Regions from separate parts of the Mycolicibacterium aubagnense genome, predicted to be linked through region 1. Evidence: riboswitches for the same ligand, from Rfam matches in the RefSeq annotation. Region 1 holds a riboswitch; the other holds the start of a gene.

Region 1 (6,394 bases):
GGGGCGCGGGCCGCGGCCGATGCATGTGTTGGTGTTCAGCATCGTTGTGTTCGCGGCGACGAGCCGGTGGATGCACACCTTCGCTTCCAGCCATCCGAATCTCGCGACTGCCGGGACAGTGTTTTCGGGTGTGTTCGTCCAAGCCGTGCCGTTTCTGGTATTCGGCGTGGTGGTCAGTGGCCTGATCGCGGCATTCGTTCCAACGGAACGTCTTTCGCGGTGGCTGCCGAAGCATGAAGGTGCCGCTGTGCTGGTGGCGGCTGCCGGTGGCGCCATGCTCCCCGGCTGCGAATGTGGTTCGGTGCCGGTGGCCCGGCGGGTGTTCGGCGAGGGCGCCCTCGGCGCCGCGGCATTGACATTCATGCTGGCGGCACCGGCGATCAATCCGGTGGTGCTGGTGGCAACAGCGGTGGCCTTTCCCGGACAACCGATGATGGTGGTGGCCCGGGGTGCGGCGTCGCTGCTGACCGCACTGACAATGGGCGCGCTGTGGATACGTCTCGGCCGCCCAGAATGGGTCACGCGCGGGTTGTTCCATGAGCACGCAGCGGCCGGGGAATCACGCTGGGTCGCCTTCACCGAGGCGGCCCGCCACGATTTCCTGCACGCCGCTGGGTATCTGACCGTCGGCGCCACCGCTGCCGCGGTGCTGCACGTCGTGGTGCCGCCATGGGTTTTCGAGGGTCTGGCCGGTCACCTGGCGCTGGGCATCGTCACGATGGCCCTGCTCGCCGTTGTGCTGGCATTGTGTTCGGAGGCGGACGCTTTTCGTCGCCTCCAGCCTCAGCATGGTGCCGCTGTTGCCCAGGCTCGTATTTCTGGTCGTCGGCCCGGTCGTCGATGTCAAGCTGATCGCCATGCACGTGGGCATGTTCGGGCGGAGTTTCGCAATTCGGTTCGCGCCGTTGGCCTTTCTCGTGGCAGTGGCCAGCGCCAGTGTTGTCGGTGGAGCACTGATCGGAGGCGTGCGGTGAACCGCGAAGTCGAGAACACGGTGTTGCTGCTGGTGGGGATCAGCATGGCGACGGTGACGTTCACCGGCAGCTTCACCCGGTATGTCAAACCGTCGCTATATCCATGGTTGGCGGTGTCGGCGGTGCTGCTGGTGGGGCTCGCCCTTGTCGCGATCGCCCGGGACTGGCGGATGTCTCGTGTGGCCGTCGGCATCGACGACCACGAACACCATCACCACGAACACGGCCACCAGTCCACCGTGGTCTGGATGCTGGTACTTCCGGTCGTGGTACTGGCTTTCGTGGTGCCGCCCGCACTGTCGGCGCGTGCGGCAGCGCCGACTTCCGTTGTCGTGTCGAATGATGTGCTGCGGCGGGCCTATCCGCCGTTGCCGTCGGGCGTGACACCTGAGATGTCATTGCCGGACGTCGTGGCACGGGCCGACTATGACAGCACCGGTTCGCTGGTCAACCGCACGATCACCGTCGTCGGCTTCATTTTTCGGGACCACGACGTCTCGGATTTGGCCCGGGGAACCATCACCTGTTGTGCTGCCGATGCCCGCCTGTCCCGGCTCCATCTGACCGGGGCGCTTGCGAAACAGGCAGATACGTTGCCCGACGAGAGCTGGTTGCGGGTGCGGGGCGTGGTGACCACCACCGGCGATTCGACCGACCACGGTATTCCGACGCTGGCGGTGGCTGCCCTCGATCGGGTCGCCGCGCCGGCAGACGAGTACGCCTATCTGACCCGCTAGCACCCGAGCAAAAAGTCGGCTCAGCCGCCGTACCCCAGTTGCTGCGCGGTGTAGCGGGCGGCGTCGGTGACCGGGACCGCCTGCACCGCAGTGCCATACGCGCAGATCTCGGTCCACACATCGCCGATCTCGGTGGTGTCGAACCGCATCGCGATGATGGCGTTGCCGCCGCGGGCCTGACATTCCTGGATGAGCCGGCCCATGGCCTCGTTGCGGCTCTCTGCCAGGTTCTTGGTCATGCCCTGCAGCTCCCCGCCGAACATCGCCTTGAAGCCGGCGCCCATCTGCGCGAAGGCGTTCCGGGAGCGCACGGTCAGGCCGAACACCTCACCGCAGACGCGCTGAATCTCCCAGCCGGGCAAGTCATTCGTCGTGACAACCAGCATGTTGCAGCCTTTCTCCGTCGGTACGCGTCGAACTGTAGTGCGCAACGACCCGAATCGTCAGACGGCGGGTGCGACGTCCCGTGCCGTCGCGGCCTTCCTGCCGCCCCCGAGGTAACGCTCGACGAGCCCACCGAACACCAGCCCGATGACCGTCCAGATCAACGCCTGGTCGATCAACGAGTACCACCGGAACTTCCACAACAGGTCGGCGTCGAAGCCCGGGTAGACGAGCTGGCCGGGGGCGTAGACCTTGCCGTCGACCGTCACCGGAGTGGGGAACGTGTTGGTGATCGGCTGCGGCGTCTCGGTTGCGGCGCGCGCGAAGCCGAACTCGCCGGAGTGCTCGATGTTGGCCGACAGCTCACCCAGCGACGGCAGCGCCGCCAACAGCCCGCCGTACACCACGAAGAACCCGACCACCGCGATCGCGACCGAACGCGCCCAGCCGACCTTGCGGGACAGCTTGCGCGCCGTGAACACCGCGAGCCCCAGTAGGGTCAACGACCCCCACACCATGCCCAGGTACAGGAAGCCGCGGGCCTCCATGGTGAACTCGTGGCCGACTGCCGGCGGGTTCGACGGATATTTCACGAACGGCAGCAGGTATACGCCGAGAAAGCCGAAACCTGCGACGCTCCAGCCCAGCACCTTCGGCCGGACCTCGAACCGGCCGTGCAGCACCAGATACGCGACGGCGACCAAGGCACCCATCGCGACCGAGAAAGCGATGATTCCGGTGGCCGCGCCGATACCCGACTGAATGGATCGGCTGAACAACTCCGGCCCGTCCGGCTCGACGGGGTGCCCCATGGCCGCGTGGACAGTCGACAGCACATTCATGCGGCCGGACTCGTAGTCGATGGCCTTGTCGATGATGGGTTCGGCAAAAATCCAGGCGAACAGGAACCCCAAGATGCCGGCGAACAGGCCGGCGAGGGCTCCGCGCCCGATGACGCGGATTTCCACAAAAGTCCCCTGGATCAGTGGCAGGGGAAGCCGAGGAAGTGCCGCGAGTCATGCACCCACTCGTGGACCACGACGGTCTTGCCGAACATCGACATCATGCCCTCGTCGACACCGACGAGGTAGTACGCCAGCACCGCCAAGAAGATGGTGATCCCGAGCAGCACCGCCACCCGCGTGGCCGACAGTGCCCGGTGGGATTCGGCGGATATACCCGGCTTGGAAGAAACCGAAATGCTCGTCATGGTCAAACCTCCTATGGGGTCATGCGCCCCTACGTGTTCGGTTCTGTACGACGGCGAAAGATCTGACTCACCCCCGGGGGGGTTCACAGTGGCGCAACCGTGCCGGATTCTCACCGACTTCCATGCACCGCCATACCGGGATCAACATACACCCCACCGAAAAATACCCTCCCCGATGTTCGGGGAGGGTATTTTTCGCGATCCGTTATTCGGCAGCAGTAGTCGCCGCGGCCTCGGCCAAGTCGGCCGATTCCTTGCGACGGCCGGCGAAGGTGAACACCGCATCCTCGGTGTTGTTGCTCTCGCCGTCCCAGTTGTCGACGTCGACGGTGACCAACTGACCCGGGCCGACCTCTTCGAAGAGGATCTTCTCCGACAGCTGATCCTCGATCTCACGCTGGATGGTGCGACGCAGCGGCCGCGCCCCCAGCACCGGATCGAAACCACGACGGGCCAACAGCGCCTTGGCCTTCGGCGTCAGCTCCATGGCCATGTCCTTGGCCTTGAGCTGCTTGCCGACCCGACCGATCATCAGTTCCACCATCTGGACGATCTCGTCCTGCGTCAGCTGGTGGAACACGATGATGTCGTCGATACGGTTCAGGAACTCCGGGCGGAAGTGCTTCTTCAGCTCGTCGTGCACCTTGAGCTTCATCCGCTCGTAGTTGTTCTCGCCGCCACCCTGGGTGAAGCCGAGACCAACCGCCTTGCTGATGTCGCTGGTGCCGAGGTTCGAGGTGAAGATCAGCACGGTGTTCTTGAAGTCGACGGTGCGACCCTGACCGTCGGTCAGGCGGCCATCTTCGAGGACCTGCAGGAGGCTGTTGTAGATCTCCTGGTGGGCCTTCTCGATCTCGTCGAACAGCACCACGCTGAACGGCTTGCGGCGCACCTTCTCGGTGAGCTGGCCGCCCTCTTCGTAGCCGACGTAGCCCGGAGGGGCACCGAACAGCCGCGACGCGGTGAAGCGGTCGTGGAACTCGCCCATGTCGATCTGGATGAGCGCGTCGTCGTCGCCGAACAGGAATTCCGCCAACGCCTTGGACAGTTCGGTCTTACCGACGCCGGACGGGCCGGCGAAGATGAACGAGCCCGACGGACGCTTCGGGTCTTTCAGGCCGGCGCGGGTACGCCGGATGGCCTTCGAGACTGCCTTGACGGCGTCGACCTGCCCGATGATCCGCTTGTGCAGTTCGTCTTCCATGCGCAGCAGACGCGTGGTCTCGGCCTCGGTCAGCTTGAACACCGGGATGCCGGTCCAGTTGCCCAGAACCTCGGCGATCTGCTCGTCGTCGACCTCGGCGACCACGTCGAGATCGCCCGAACGCCACTGCTTCTCGCGCTCGGCGCGCTGGGCGACCAGCGTCTTCTCCGAGTCGCGCAGCCGGGCTGCCTTCTCGAAGTCCTGCGCGTCGATGGCCGATTCCTTCTCCCGGCGGGCGTCGGCGATCTTCTCGTCGAACTCGCGCAGGTCTGGCGGAGCGGTCATCCGGCGGATACGCATGCGGGCGCCGGCCTCGTCGATCAGGTCGATGGCCTTGTCCGGCAGGAACCGGTCGTTGATGTACCGGTCGGCCAGCGTCGCGGCAGCGACCAGCGCACCGTCGGTGATGGACACGCGGTGGTGCGCCTCGTACCGGTCGCGCAGACCCTTGAGGATCTCGATGGTGTGCTCGACTGTCGGCTCGCCCACCTGCACCGGCTGGAACCGGCGCTCCAGCGCGGCGTCCTTCTCGATGTACTTGCGGTACTCGTCGAGGGTGGTCGCACCGATGGTCTGCAGCTCGCCACGGGCCAGCTTCGGCTTCAGGATGCTCGCCGCGTCGATGGCGCCCTCGGCGGCACCCGCACCGACGAGCGTGTGCAGCTCGTCGATGAACAGGATGATGTCGCCGCGGGTGTTGATCTCCTTGAGCACCTTCTTCAGGCGCTCTTCGAAGTCACCGCGGTAGCGGCTGCCGGCGACCAGCGAACCCAGGTCGAGCGTGTAGAGCTGCTTGTCCTTGAGCGTCTCGGGGACCTCGCCGTGCACGATGGCCTGGGCCAGGCCCTCGACGACGGCGGTCTTACCGACGCCGGGCTCACCGATCAGCACCGGGTTGTTCTTGGTGCGGCGGCTCAGCACCTGCATGACCCGCTCGATTTCCTTCTCCCGGCCGATGACCGGGTCGAGCTTGCCCTCGGCGGCGGCGGCGGTCAGGTTACGGCCGAACTGGTCGAGCACGAGCGACGTCGACGGGTTGCCCGTCTCGCCACCGCGGCCACCGGTACCGGCTTCGGCGGTCTCCTTGCCCTGGTAGCCCGACAGCAGCTGGATGACCTGCTGACGCACGCGGGTCAGCTCGGCACCCAGCTTCACGAGCACCTGCGCGGCGACGCCCTCACCCTCACGGATCAGGCCGAGCAGAATGTGCTCGGTGCCGATGTAGTTGTGGCCGAGCTGCAGCGCCTCGCGCAGAGACAGCTCCAGCACCTTCTTGGCACGCGGCGTGAACGGAATGTGGCCGGACGGGGCCTGCTGCCCCTGGCCGATGATCTCTTCGACCTGGCTCCGCACACCCTCGAGCGAGATGCCCAGCGATTCCAGCGACTTGGCGGCTACGCCCTCGCCCTCATGAATGAGGCCAAGCAGGATGTGCTCGGTGCCGATGTAATTGTGGTTGAGCATCCGGGCTTCTTCTTGCGCCAGGACGACGACCCGACGGGCCCGGTCGGTGAATCTCTCAAACATCGGTGGTTACCTGCTCTCCCTCGTAGCCGCAGCTCCTGCCGCGTCACTTCGCGTGTCGCGACGCTGTGCGCCTACCGTCCACTCTAATGGGCGGCGAGCCTGCGTGCCCTGCGGTATCCCCTACTCGCAAGGCCGATCAGCGCTGCGAAAAGGCCAACGCGCAGCGGATATGAAACGTTTCCCGGATCGGCTCGCCGACGCTACGCCGAAAGCGAACAGAAGATCCGGGGGCAACACTGAATTGCGTTGCCCGGAGACCTACGTCGCGGCGTGGAACGCGTCGATGATCTCGGCCGGAATACGACCGCGGCTGGAGACATTGTGGCCGTTGCGACGAGCCCATTCCCGGATGGCGGCA
Region 2 (6,394 bases), 930 kb from region 1:
GGCCGATGGCGTCACCGAGGAGGAAGAACGCGCCGTGCGGGAAGAGGTAGCCGTAGGCCTGGTTCTGCGACTGCCCGAAGGGGAGGTCGCTGCTCCACAGGTTGGCCGCCCGCGCGAGGAAGCGCGCGGGGTTGGCGGTGAGATCGAGTTTGGTGTCGGGCGAGACCCGGCCCGGTGACTGGGCGAACGTCAGGACCAGTGCGGCCGCGCTGACGACCCATAGGCAGCGCCGGGAGAGCGGCGCCGCGGGATCAGCTGCGGTTGCCGTATTCGACCCGGTTGAGCACCGATGACGCTGGATCGCCCGATTGCAGCGTCGGCTTGGTGTTCTGCTCCAGCATCAGCGTGGTGCCGAAGACCGCTGCGGCGCCGAGCAAGAGACCGACCACGATGCTGGCTCCGGCGGGCACGAGGAAGCGGTCCATGGCGCCCAAACTAGCATGACGACCTGCCTGCTTCCGTGTTCGCCAGCCTACTCACACGTGATCGCGGGACCGAGGCGCCCTCGTCCCGCGACTAGGCTCGGTGCCCATGTCCCTGCACCGAACCCTCGGCGTACTGGCACTGGTGTCCGGATTGGTGGCGGGTTGCTCCTCGTCGTCCGACCATCCTGCTGCGTCCAGCACGTCCAGCCCGGCCAAGAGCACGGCCTCCTCCAGCAAGCCCATGGACGCCCCCGCGCCGACCGCCCCGCCGTGCGATCCGCACGCCCTGCTCAGCACCCTCACGCTGCGGCAGAAGCTGGCCCAGTTGCTCATGGTGGGCGTCAAGGATGCCGCCGATGCCCGTGCCGCGGTGACTCAGCAGCAGGTCGGCGGCATCTTCATCGGGAGCTGGACGGACCTGTCCATGCTGTCCGACGGCACCATCGGTGCGCTGCAGGCCGCGTCAGGTGCGCTGCCGCTGGCGGTCAGCATCGACGAAGAAGGCGGCCGGGTGTCCCGGCTGAAGAAGCTGATCGGGCCGCAGGAGTCGGCGCGCGTCCTCGCGACGACCAAGACCCCGGCCGAGGTCCAGGCCATCGCCAAGGACCGCGGGCAGCAGATGAAGGACAAGTTCGGCATCACCGTCGACTTCGCGCCCGACGCCGACGTCACCGAAGAAGCTGATGACGAGGTGATCGGAGACCGCTCCTTCGGCTCGGACCCGCAGAAGGTGACCGAGTACGCCGGCGCCTACGCCGCGGGCCTGCGCGAGGCGGGGCTGGTTCCGGTGCTCAAGCACTTCCCCGGTCACGGCCACGGCTCGGGCGACTCGCACACCGGGGGCGTGAAGACGCCGCCGCTGGAGGCGCTGAAGGACAACGACCTGGTGCCGTACCGGACGTTGACGACGCAGCAGCCCGTCGCCGTGATGGTCGGGCACCTGCAGGTGCCCGGCCTGACCCTCGGCGACGACCCGGCCAGCCTCAGCAAGCCGGCCTACGACCTGCTGCGCAGCGGCCAGTACGGCGGCCCGCCGTTCGACGGCGTCGTGTTCACCGACGATCTGACCGGCATGGCTGCCATCAGTCAGCACTTCGGCGTCGCTGACGCGGCGTTGAAGGCGCTCCAAGCCGGCGCGGACGTCGCGCTGTGGATCACCACCGACGGCATCCCGGACGTGCTGGACAAGCTCGAGGCGGCCGCGCAGGCCGGGCAGCTGGACCAGGCGCAGATCGACAAGTCGGTGCTGCGGGTGGCGGCCATGAAAGGGCCGGGCGCGAAATGCGTGAAGTGAGCCTTGTTTTGAATACCCTGATCTGATGGCAGGTGGAACCAAGCGGCTGCCGCGGGCCGTCCGCGAACAGCAGATGCTCGACGCCGCCGTGCAGATGTTCTCGGTGAACGGCTATCACGAGACCTCGATGGACGCGATCGCCGCGCAGGCCGAGATTTCCAAGCCGATGCTGTACCTCTATTACGGCTCGAAGGAAGAGCTGTTCGCCGCGTGCCTGGATCGGGAGCTGACCCGCTTCGTCGACACCGTCCGGGCGGACATCAACTTCGCCCAGAGTCCGCGCGACCTGCTGCGTAACGCGGTGCTGTCGTTCATGACGTACATCGACCGCAACCGGGCGTCCTGGATCGTGCTGTACACCCAGGCCACCAGCTCGCAGGCGTTCGCCCACACGGTGCGCGAGGGCCGTGAGAAGATCATCGACCTGGTTGCCCGGCTGCTGAGTACCGGTACGCGAAACCCGGAGCCGGACAGCGACTTCGAGATGATGGCCGTGGCCCTGGTGGGCGCGGGTGAGGCCATCGCGTCGCGGGTGAGTGCCGGTGACACTGATGTCAACGATGCCACCGAGCTGATGATCAACCTGTTCTGGCGCGGCCTGAAGGGCAAGCGCGCCGAGTCCTGATCCGCGCGCCGAGCGTGAGCTTGTGTTCGAAAAATCTGCCGAACTTCGACCATGAGCTCAGTTTCGAGACGGCTGGTATGGTCCGCTTGAGCCAGTCGAACCCAACGCGGTTGGGTCAGGGAATCCGGTGCGAACCCGGAACTGACGCGCAGCGGTGAGGGGGACAGGCGGAGCAACGGCCACTGGCCCCATGTGGGCTGGGAAGGCGCTCCGGCTGGATGATCCCGAGTCCGAAGACCTGCCGGCTCGGGCTCTCGCGGCCTGGCGGTGCGAGGACCCCCCACGGATGGACTCCGCGACCCGAGTCCCGGATCGGAAGGCGCCGCCGTGTCTCGACGTACCATTGTCCTTGTCTCACTGATTGTTTCGCTGGTCTGCTCATGTGGCGGACCGCGCGCGACCGGAACTCTCAACGCCGGAACGGCCGGCTATCCCGTCACGTTGCAGAACTGCGGACGCACGGTGACGGTGACAGCGCCACCGCGGCGTGCGGTGTCGATCAATCAGCCGGCCAGCGAACTGCTCCTGGCGCTCGGGCTCAGCGACCGCATGGCCGGTACCGCATCCTGGAGCGACGACGTGCGGCCCGACCTCGCCGACGACAACGCCAAAGTGTCTGTGCTGAGCCGAGAATTTCCATCGTTCGAGCGGGTGCTCAAGGAGAAGCCAGACTTCGTCTACGCGACGTTCGACTGGTCGTTCACCGATCAGGGCGTCGCCCCGCGGGATCGGTTCGAGCGCCTCGGGGTGCCGACGTACCAGTCCTCCAGCGAGTGCGGTGGCCAGGACGCGGCGCAGCAGCGCGCGTTGACCCTCGACGACATGTACGCCGAAATCCGCGACCTTGCCGAGGTTTTCGATGTTCCTGAGCGCGGTGAAAAGTTGGTGTCGACATTGCGGACCCGGATGGCGACCGCGACAAACGGCCTCAAAGCCGACGACGTCTCTGTGATGTGGTGGTACGCCGGTACCAGAACTCCATACATCGCGGGCTGCTGCGGTGCGCCCGGGATCGTCACCGCCGCCGTCGGAGCGCGCAACGCGTTCGCCGACAACCGGCAACTGTGGCCCGAGATTTCCTGGGAGGCCATTCTGCAACGCGATCCCGATGTGCTGGTCCTCGCCGATCTCACCCGGGGCAAGGACGGTGACAGCGTCGCCGCCAAGATCAAGTTCCTCGAAACCGACCCCGCGGCCAGCAAATTGAGGGCTGTGCGGGAGCGGCGGTGGATCGTGCTGCCTGCCAGCGCGATGGACCCGTCGCTGCGCAACGTGGATGCCGTCGAGACCTTCGCATCCGGGCTGCGCGCGTTCGGGCTGGGCGGAAAGTCCTGACGGCGGTGCGCACCACCGGGATGGTGATGCTCGGCCTCGCGGTCCTGGCGCTGTCGATCGCGGCGGCGATGATCATCGGGCCCGCCGACCTCGGGTTCGGCGACGTGTATGCCGTCGTCGCGCAACATGTTTGGGGCCGTCCAGCGGATATCACACCGATCGACGACGGCATCGTGTGGGAGCTGCGGTTGCCACGGGCGCTACTGGCTGCCAGCTGCGGTGCGGGCCTGGGTATCTGCGGGGCGATCCTGCAGTCGCTGATGCGCAACCCATTGGCCGACCCGTTCATGCTGGGCATCTCCTCCGGTGCATCCACGGGAGCGGTGCTGGTGGTGGTGGCGGGTATCGGTGGTGCGCTGACGCTGTCGGGCGGTGCTTTCATCGGTGCGGTGATCGCGTTCGTTCTGGTCCTGGCGCTGGCCGCCGTCTCCGGCGGCGGGCAGGACCGCGTACTGCTGGCCGGAGTCGCTGGTACCCAGCTCTTTTCGGCGGCCACGGCGTTGGTGGTGTTCTCTTCCGCCGACGCTCAACAGACCCGCGGAGTGCTGTTCTGGCTGCTCGGCTCGCTGGCCGGGGCCGGCTGGTCTCAGGTGGCGCTGTGCGGTCTCATCTGCGCGGTCTGCCTGGCGATCTGCTGGCTGCATTCAGATGCCTTGGATGCGTTCGCTTTCGGTCGTGACGCGGCCGCCGCGTTGGGTGTCTCGGTGCGGCGGGTCCGGGCCGTCTTGTTGGCGACCACGGCGCTGCTTACGGCCGTGCTGGTGAGTGCGGCCGGCGCAATCGGTTTCGTCGGACTGGTATTGCCGCACGCGGCTCGGATGATCGTCGGGCCGTCCCACCGCCGGCTGCTGCCGGTCACCGCGATCACCGGCGCCATCTTCCTGGTCTGGGTCGACGCGGCGGCCCGCACGGTATTCGCGCCCCAGGAATTGCCGGTCGGCGTGGTGACGGCGCTCGTCGGTGTGCCGATCTTCATGTGGATTCTGGCTCGCCGCAGGAGGTTTCGGTGACGGCCTCGATCGCGGCGGAATCGGTCAGCTGGTCGGCCGGTGGACGGCTCGTCATCGACGGGGTGTCCCTGACGGTGGCCGACGGTGAGACGCTGGGGTTGCTCGGGCCCAACGGCGCCGGCAAGTCCTCATTGTTGCGCCTGCTCGCCGGACTGCGGCATCCCGACGGTGGGGCGGTCCTGCTCACCGGACGTTCACTGGCCGGCCATCGGCGCCGCGCCGTCGCGCAACGCATCGCGGTGGTCGAGCAGCAGGTCGGCACGGAGTTGGACGTGACCGTCGAGCAGATTGTGCGGTTGGGCCGAATTCCGCACCGCGACATCTGGTCTGGCGATACGGAGGCCGACAACCGCGCCGTCGAGCGTGCCCTCGTGTACACCGAGACTGCCGGCATGCGCGACCGGGACTGGCGGACGCTGTCCGGCGGTGAACAGCAGCGGGTACAGATTGCCCGGGCGCTCGCTCAGGAGCCCCGTGAACTGCTGCTGGACGAACCCACCAACCATCTCGACATCCGCCACCAGTTCGAGTTGCTCGCGCTCATCCGTGCGCTGCCGGTGACGGCGGTGGTGACGCTGCACGACCTCACGCTCGCGGCACTGTTCTGCGACCGGCTCGTCGTGCTCGACAAGGGGCGGGTTGTGGCGGCCGGTACCCCCGCCGAAGTGCTTACTGCCGAATTGATTTCGTCGGTCTACGGCGTCGCGGCTCGCGTCGTTCCCGACGGCGCCGGCAATGGCCGCCCGTCGGTCCAACTGCTCCCGCCCGATACCCGCCCAATGTGAAGTAGATCGCGAGAAATCGCTGGATCTTCGCGATCTACTTCACGCTGAGCAGCGCCCTGCACCAGCTCGCGAGTTACAGCGCGGTGACCGTCGCGGTCAGGTGCGGGTAGCCCTTCGACAGATTGCGCAGCGCGAGCTCCCAGCCGTCGCCGTCCTGTGAGACGTACAGCCCGACCTTGGCCGGCAGCAGCACGGGCTTCCCGAACTTGACGGAGTACCGAACGGCGTCCGGAAGCTGGCCCTCGATGTTGGCCAGAACCGCTGCGGCGCTGAACATTCCGTGCGCGATCGCGGTCGGGAAGCCGAACAGCTTGGCGCCGATGGAGCTGGTGTGGATCGGGTTGTGGTCGCCGCCGATGTCGGCGTAGTGCCGAATCTGGCCGGGGCTGATGCTGATGACCGCGTTGGGCGGCGGCAGCTTCGGCTGCTTGACCGGCTCGGGCTTGGGCTCGCCCGACAGGCTGGTCCGCTGCTGGTGCAGAAACGTGGTGACCTGGCTCCACACCAGATCATTGCCGACCTTGATGTCGGTGATGATGTCGACCAGCAGACCCTTGCGGTGCTCGCGCAGGTTCTCCGCGCGCACCGCGACGTCCAGTTTGTCGGTGACCTTGATGGGCCGGTACTGGGTGATGTGGTTCTCGATGTGCACCGAACCCATTGCGGCGAACGGGAAATCGAATCCGGTGACCAGCGACATCATGGTCGGGAACGTCAGCGCGAACGGGTAGGTCAGCGGCACGGTGTCGCCGAACCGCAGCCCGGTCACCGCGGCGTACTCGGCAACATTCTTCGGGTCGATGGTCAGGCCCGACACCGTGACGGTGCGGGCCGGCAGGGTGGAGCCGCGCGACACGAACGGCAGTGCACCTGCCACCGCCCGCGCCATGTTCAAAAGACCGTTTGGTTGTGCCATGGCT

The links. Region 1 has a riboswitch for cobalamin ahead of G6N59_RS13795 (CbtB domain-containing protein). Riboswitches for the same ligand answer to the same signal wherever they lie in the genome.
Region 2: linked by a shared signal. The riboswitch ahead of G6N59_RS18000 (ABC transporter substrate-binding protein) and the one ahead of G6N59_RS13795 (CbtB domain-containing protein) in region 1 are both predicted to bind cobalamin.

Annotation. Positions count from the first base shown of each region.
Region 1 covers NZ_AP022577.1:2,783,237-2,789,630, forward strand. Annotated here, with positions in the region: partial or broken gene G6N59_RS13775 (permease) at 71-974, shown strand; gene G6N59_RS13780 (TIGR03943 family putative permease subunit) at 995-1,711, shown strand; gene G6N59_RS13785 (YbjQ family protein) at 1,732-2,097, opposite strand; gene G6N59_RS13790 (CbtA family protein) at 2,155-3,063, opposite strand; gene G6N59_RS13795 (CbtB domain-containing protein) at 3,078-3,305, opposite strand; adenosylcobalamin (AdoCbl) riboswitch at 3,308-3,455, opposite strand; gene clpC1 (ATP-dependent protease ATP-binding subunit ClpC) at 3,511-6,036, opposite strand; gene lsr2 (histone-like nucleoid-structuring protein Lsr2) at 6,295-6,394, opposite strand, start outside.
Region 2 covers NZ_AP022577.1:3,716,860-3,723,253, forward strand. Annotated here, with positions in the region: gene G6N59_RS17980 (alpha-(1->3)-arabinofuranosyltransferase) at 1-199, opposite strand, end outside; gene G6N59_RS17985 (DUF2613 domain-containing protein) at 252-425, opposite strand; gene G6N59_RS17990 (glycoside hydrolase family 3 N-terminal domain-containing protein) at 532-1,719, shown strand; gene G6N59_RS17995 (TetR/AcrR family transcriptional regulator) at 1,745-2,344, shown strand; cobalamin riboswitch at 2,420-2,604, shown strand; gene G6N59_RS18000 (ABC transporter substrate-binding protein) at 2,672-3,679, shown strand; gene G6N59_RS18005 (FecCD family ABC transporter permease) at 3,700-4,689, shown strand; gene G6N59_RS18010 (ABC transporter ATP-binding protein) at 4,686-5,474, shown strand; gene G6N59_RS18015 (MaoC/PaaZ C-terminal domain-containing protein) at 5,548-6,390, opposite strand.